Regions from separate parts of the Paenibacillus sp. EB106-05-06-XG162 genome, predicted to be linked through region 1. Evidence: riboswitches for the same ligand, from Rfam matches in the RefSeq annotation. Region 1 holds a riboswitch; each other region holds the start of a gene.
The links. Region 1 has a riboswitch for cyclic di-GMP ahead of AC3WU2_RS17855 (MucBP domain-containing protein). Riboswitches for the same ligand answer to the same signal wherever they lie in the genome.
Positions count from the first base shown of each region.

Region 2: linked by a shared signal. The riboswitch ahead of AC3WU2_RS29635 (non-ribosomal peptide synthetase) and the one ahead of AC3WU2_RS17855 (MucBP domain-containing protein) in region 1 are both predicted to bind cyclic di-GMP.
Region 3: linked by a shared signal. The riboswitch ahead of AC3WU2_RS07990 (class D sortase) and the one ahead of AC3WU2_RS17855 (MucBP domain-containing protein) in region 1 are both predicted to bind cyclic di-GMP.

Region 1 is NZ_JBYTDT010000008.1:92,587-94,856, reverse strand. Features, by position in the region: gene AC3WU2_RS17855 (MucBP domain-containing protein) at 1-959, opposite strand, end outside; cyclic di-GMP riboswitch class I at 1,030-1,116, opposite strand; gene AC3WU2_RS17850 (ABC-F family ATP-binding cassette domain-containing protein) at 1,645-2,270, shown strand, end outside.
Region 2 is NZ_JBYTDT010000027.1:31,527-33,796, reverse strand. Features, by position in the region: gene AC3WU2_RS29645 (DUF6080 domain-containing protein) at 1-226, shown strand, start outside; gene AC3WU2_RS29640 (copper amine oxidase N-terminal domain-containing protein) at 395-877, shown strand; cyclic di-GMP riboswitch class I at 976-1,068, shown strand; gene AC3WU2_RS29635 (non-ribosomal peptide synthetase) at 1,159-2,270, shown strand, end outside.
Region 3 is NZ_JBYTDT010000002.1:472,592-474,861, reverse strand. Features, by position in the region: gene AC3WU2_RS07995 (Cna B-type domain-containing protein) at 1-488, opposite strand, end outside; gene AC3WU2_RS07990 (class D sortase) at 533-1,180, opposite strand; cyclic di-GMP riboswitch class I at 1,246-1,332, opposite strand; gene AC3WU2_RS07985 (ABC transporter permease) at 1,616-2,270, opposite strand, start outside.

The DNA of each region.
Region 1 (2,270 bases):
TCGCCCATTGGATCAATGACTTTCGCATTCTGTGCAGCGTAAGAAATCTTACTGGATAATTCTTTAAAAACCTTCTCTAAATCAGAACTCGTAGATGCGTAGTAACCACGATTCTGGCTATATTTCAGTACGTTTGTCGCGTTGCTGTTGTTCCCTACTTCAAGTCCGATGGAATAGATATCAATATTGGCATCTTTAGCTAATTTAGCTTCAGAGACTGTACCTATACCATTATTATCAACTTTATACTTATTTTTCCCGTTTCCTATCGAATAGCCATAATCATATAACAAATAATCGTTACCATATCCAATAATGTCATTGTAGTTAAAATCCTGAAGCGCTTTGGAAAATGCATTGCCTTCAGACCATGTATAATCTACAACCTTTGATGCCTCAAAGCTATACGTTGGTTCTCCATCGCTTAAAAGAACAATGACTTTATTATCCGCTTTACTAGACTCCAACAGCGTTCTAGCACGGTGAATCCCCGCTTGAATATTCGTACCACCATTAGGGGAAATGGTTCCGATATCTTTCTTTAACGTTTCTTTCTGCGAGACATCCTTAAACCCCGAAACATCTGTTACGTCTCCCGCAAAAGATACAGCAGCAATTCTTGTTGCCGAATCTTTGATAAGTAATCTGTCCACGAAACTCTTTGCAGATTCAATCGCTTTGGACATCCGAGTCCCTTTCATGCTACCGGACCGGTCAATCACCAAAACCACGTCCGAACTACTCTTAATGTTCTTTCCTTCAACCGTTAGGGTTACTTTCCATTCCCCTGGCGTGCCTGTCGGTTCGGCCTTCTTCGTCAGATTGACCGCGCCTGGATTCGGCCAGACCAGATCGTTCGAAGCCGCTGCAGAGCCCGTCGATAACGTACCAGGGATGAATCCGGTGAATACGGACAAGATGAACATCCATGTCACTACAAGTCTAAAACCTCGTCTCATGTCTACCTCCTATTAATATATTATTTCAGCTCCTTGGAAACGCAAAAAAGTCCGGCTGCAATAACGATGTAATTGCAGCTGGACTATCATCGGTCAAAGACCATTAGACTCCGAGGCTTTGCGACCTAACCTTTCGGTTAGTGTGCCGAAATATATAATTCTAGTCGTTGCAGATGGACACTATGTAGGTCTAAAGTAGGATAAAGGAACTATTTACATTGACTAATATATGCTACTTATAGAAGCAAAGTCAATTGATTTTGGGATTCTTGAATCTAAAGTTATTTTAAACTACGTGATCCTTCGTTGGTTGACTCATCTGAAGAGAATTGCATATACTATAGAAGTAACCAATAAAATCTAACGCATGAGGTGGAAAGGATATGGAAATTTTGTCGACTGTTCTTAGAAGAGAATTACCTTAACACGGGAGAAGTCTGCCCATTTTTACCGTTAAAGTGAATCCGAGAACAGTAGATAAAAGCCAATCCCTTTCTTACGAAACCGATATGATCGTGGGCGAGGTGTATTCACCTCGTCTTTTTTGTATATACCACCATAGAAAAATAACGATTTCATCGTTCATACAACCATGAAGTGTTTCTTATGAAACAGAAGATTGCGAATTCTGCTGTTCTCTCGATTCAGCCGTAGCACAAGCTAAATTGAAAAGGAGAGAACACAAGTGAGTTTATTAAACATTGAAGAAGTTACCCATATGTACGGAGATAAATTGAATTTTCGGGAGATCAGCTTCCGCCTGCTGCGCGGAGAGCATGTCGGCCTGGTCGGCGGCAATGGTGCAGGGAAATCCACCCTCCTCCGTCTGCTCGCAGGCGAGATTTTGCCAGATGCCGGGCGCATCGATTGGATGCCGCAGATCAAAGTAGGCTATCTGCAGCAGCATATTCATTTGCAGCCCGGCACGACGATTGCAGCCTATCTGCAAAGCGCATTCGCGCATTTGTATGCGATCGAACGGCGCATGCTGGGCATGGCCGAGAACATGGCCGAGGCAGACAACGATCTAGACACCCTATTACGGCAATACGGCGACCTGCATAGCCAGCTTGAAGACTCGGATTTTTATCAAATCCACGCTCGGATTGAAGAGGTTGCTGCGGGACTTGGCATTCTGGATCTCGGCATGGAGCGTGATGTCAGCAAGCTGAGCGGCGGCCAACGAACGAAACTGTTGTTAGGCAAGCTGCTTCTTGAAGAACCTCATGTATTGCTGTTGGATGAGCCGACCAACTATCTCGATGATGTGCATATTGCTTGGCTGACTGGGTATTTGAAGAGTTATGAGCA
Region 2 (2,270 bases), on a different contig from region 1:
TGATATGTACTTGTATGCAGGACATTATCTATTTGCCTTCTTCCTACTCAGTGCAAGCTTCGTTATGCAGATCCGTCATGGATTCATGAGAAAAGTATGGATCGGTATTATCCTGGTGTTTATAATCGTAACCCTAAGTAACAACATCATCAAACATATACAGACTCTAACGTATATTGAAAAGTCATATGTGGAACTGAACGTTTCCAACACGGGGAAGAAGTAAGACTAGAACGGCGTGCTATGCGGATCCGAGCGGAAACGGTCCGAACCGGGTACAAGGACAGCGAGGAGTCTTCGGCTTCTTTTGTTATTAATTGTTTATCATATTAATAATTTATAAGACAAAACGGGAGCTTGCTATCGGCAGCTCCCGTTTTGCTTCCGGAGAAAATTGCGTGCGCTGACGGATCCGGCATGGCTTGTTTCTGCTTATGATCCGAAGACACGCATTGTGATGTTTCATACGAAAGATAACAAAATTCCGGTAAAATTGCGGGAAGGGGACAAGAAGGCAACCGTGAACGGCAAATCCGTTCCGATTGACGCCGCAGTCGTGAACAAGAACGGACTGACCTATGTGCCGCTTCGGTTCATCAGCGAGACGCTTGGCGCTTATGTAAAGTATTTCGCGCAAGACAATCGTGTCATCGTCCGAAAGCCTACGGGCCAGAAAGCATATGATACGCTGATGCACGGCGATCTGACGGAAGCACGCAAGATTGCGTCAAGACTGTCAAAAATCTCGGGGGATGCGCCGCCTTTAGAGCATGGTGAAGGGTATCATCATTTTGGTTACACTTTCCCAGAAGGAGAAGTTCTACGGTTTATCTTCGATGATGCCGGATACGACTATGGTTACTATGATAATTCTTGAAAATGCATTGAAAAAAAGTGAAACATGTTGAAAAATGAAAATATCATAGTAAAATAGAATAGGTACATTGTACTAAAATCAAAACCTCTTGAACACAAATGAATAACGGGCAAATCCGTCGAAAGTCGGAGACGCAAAGCTATAGGGGCTTACATGAACAGTTATTGTTGATCAGCCAGCCAGCTGCCGAAAGTGTACTTGTTATTTCGTCAAACAACTCACCTTATTTCGGTAGAGTTGTTTTTTTGTGCTCAAATAGGGTTCAACGCAGAAGGAGTGAAATGATGTCTTTGATTCTAGCCAATATGGACACCGTACAGGAACATTGGCATAACAAATGGGAAGGTGTGGATAATAAAACATTTCTTGTCCCGGACTCGAAATCGATTGACCGCGTGAACGTGTCTACCATCAGACGCTCATTCCGGGAAAAGTCATTGCGCTCAATTCATCAAGCTTGTGATTCGGCGGGCGTAGATTTATCCACTGTATTGTACTCGTCATGGTCTATACTTCTTCATCGCTATATGCGTACCGAAGAGATCACATACGCTGCATTTTTACCTGATGAGGATAAGCTTATTGTTGTTCATATGAATATGGCTTCCTCGCATGCAATGGATGCGCTGGTGAAGCAAACCCAGGCCGTCATGAATCAAGAACGGCCGTTTTCAATGTCGCTTGGACAGCTGCAGGAGATGCAAGAGGAGACGGGATATGTACTGCCTTCCAATTCGGTAATAGGCATAGGGAAGTCGATCGAACTCTCGCATCGTGCATTGCTGCAAGAAAGCGACATTCGGCTTCAATTCACGGTCGAAGCCGAAACGATTGAAGTGGAGGCACTTTATCGGGAGTGTGCGTTTGGTAGTGCAACGGTTGAACGTTTACTCCGTCATTTAGAGAATATTTTGGTGTCGTGGTGCAACGAGCCTCATGCGGCGGTCGAATCGATTGATATCATGGACGCCGATGAGAAGGAGCATATCCTGAAGGCATTTAACCATACAGAGCAAGACTTTAAGGCAGACACGACCATTCATAGATTATTCGAGGAGCAAGTAGACCGAACGCCGGATCATGCAGCTGTAGTATGCGGTGAAGAGACACTTACCTATCGACAGCTTGACGAACAATCCAATCGATTGGCTCGAGTCCTCATGGGGCAAGGGGTACAGCGAGGGGACATCGTAGGGATTATGTCCGGCGCTTCGAAGCAGATGATCGTCTCGGTCCTCGGCATTCTGAAGGCAGGGGCGGCCTATTTGCCAATCGACCCGAATTACCCTGCGGAACGTACGAAATTCATGCTTGAAGACAGCCAGACACAGGTGCTGTTATTGACACCGGACATTCGCTCCGAACTGGCTTATGATGGCCCCGTATTGGTTGT
Region 3 (2,270 bases), on a different contig from region 1:
ATCGTTACAGTTTGCATATCTAAATTTGTATCTAAATTTGTTTCAACATCTTTCTTTTGATCCGTTGCTACATTAGTACCCCGAACTGTAAAATAAAATTGCCCTCTAATATTTTGAAGTTTCTCAACTGTATCCGTAAATGTGCATATCACATTTGTTGGCGTAATTTGAACAGTACCAAAATCAACGCCTTCTTCATTTTTTAACGGGATGGATGCACTAAATCCTTGCAATTCTGGAGGCAATGTTAATGTTAGTGTATCTCCAGTCTTCATCTGATTTCCGGATTTATCACTAAAGTTCACTGTGATTTGCGTCTGTTCACCATAATTTAGTTCCTTTTTGTCAATCGTAAAACGATCAACAAATCCAGTAGTATTCAATTCTTGTGCATTTGCGATCATAGGTACAAAGCTCTGACCTATCGTAAACATAAGTATCATGAGCGTTAAAAACATTGAAAATACTCTTTTTGACTGCCTTTTCATACTGTGTCCTCCTATTTTCTGTTTTCTCCTAGGCTGCATTTGGGCTAATCTATTATTTTCCCTTTAATAATCAGACGATGCGTTGGGTTTATCATGGGGTCACAAGTAACAAGTGTAATCTCCTTATCCTTGCCGTCAGGGTTAAGCACCCACACCTCATCTGGCTTGACGCGTAACTTTTCCGTTACTGTGTATTCGAACTGCTCTTTTCCATTATTGACCTTGATGTAATCCCCCACAGCCAGCTCGTCCAACCTGTTGAAATTCCTTCCATATGTACGATTTCGGTGACCCGCTATGGCATAATTCCCAACTTCACCAGCCTTGCCTGTATTAGCAATACTAGCGACGGTTTTCCTCATGTTGGCTTGCGTTGCTCCATGAAGGATGGGAAGCTTTAAGTCTATTTTGTCAATCGTCAGAATTCCTTCTGCAGCTTCATGCTCTGGAGACTTGACTGTTGTATTGTCTTCACTGCCTCGGATTGCGGGAAGGGTAGATGTAGGCTTCACGGCTCCCTTCTGTGCTTGCTCTGTAGGTTCTTCTGCGCTATCAATATTAAGAAGACTGTCCTGCCACTCCTTTAATAGCTGTTCCTGCTGATAATCTTGATACATCTCTGTCAGTTTTGGAGTTACCAATAACATGATTCCGATCACCATAAGCAGGATGGCCGTGATTTTTTTGTTCATTTTCCCTTTCTACCCTCCTCTTCTGTCCTTTCAACACAAAAACGCCCGACTGCATTAACGATGTTAATTGCGGCCGGACGATCATAAGTCATGAACTCTTAGATTCCTAAGCTTTGCGAGCTAATCTTTCGATTAGGGTGCCAAAATTATGTAATTGCCGTCAGTTCAGATATACCCTTAATACAGCATGGAGTATAGATAATGTGTTGCAAAACAGTATATACGAACCATTAGCATAACCCAATATATAACACGGATATATGAATGTCAATTTATGAAAATAAAAAAACTGAAAATTTTTCATGTTATTCAAAGATTTTTCATTATTTTTCAAAGGTCAACTTATTTGAATATCAATCCTTTATCTCAACCCAAAAAAACTAGGGCTAGTTGCCCTAGTTCTTTACGATATATTAGGATTCAGCTTTCTAATCCCTATACCTCTTTCCGCTTCAAATGCAGTAATCCTCCAATGAAGAATAGAATGAAACTGCACGTAATCGTAATCAGAATATTTTCGATCGGCAGCGTGAAGGCACCGAAGTCCATCTCACTATGTGTCAACATGGCCAGTGAAGGTTGTGCCCAAGGATAGTAAGGTCCGAACTGGGCAGAGTTGACGATCAGCATATTGGGCAACGTCAGTGCTACATTAATAGCCAGCGGTGCGGCAAAGCTGCTCCATCCGATCGATACCCATAATTGTAAAGCCGCGAGCGGCAGACAAGCGACCCAACCGCTGATGATAGCTGGAAGCGTCAACTCCCAGTTCATTCCTCCGGAAATATTATGAAAGCTTACTGACGCAGCTAGGGAAGCGAGCATGAGCAGTTGGGTAACCGCAAGCAGCAGCACAACAATACTGAACTTTGCCATAAATAAGCCCGTTCTAGATACGGGCAAGCATAGCAGTGATTTCCAGCCTCCGCCGCTATGTTCATATCTGCACACAAACGCAGAGAATATTCCCGTCAAAATCGGAAGCAGCAGCATAGCGTGAAGTGTGAAGACGACGGACTGCAACTGAACGTACTGTATAAGTGCTGGCTTATCATCGAGCGATGCCATCAAACCGATGATGAGCGAGATA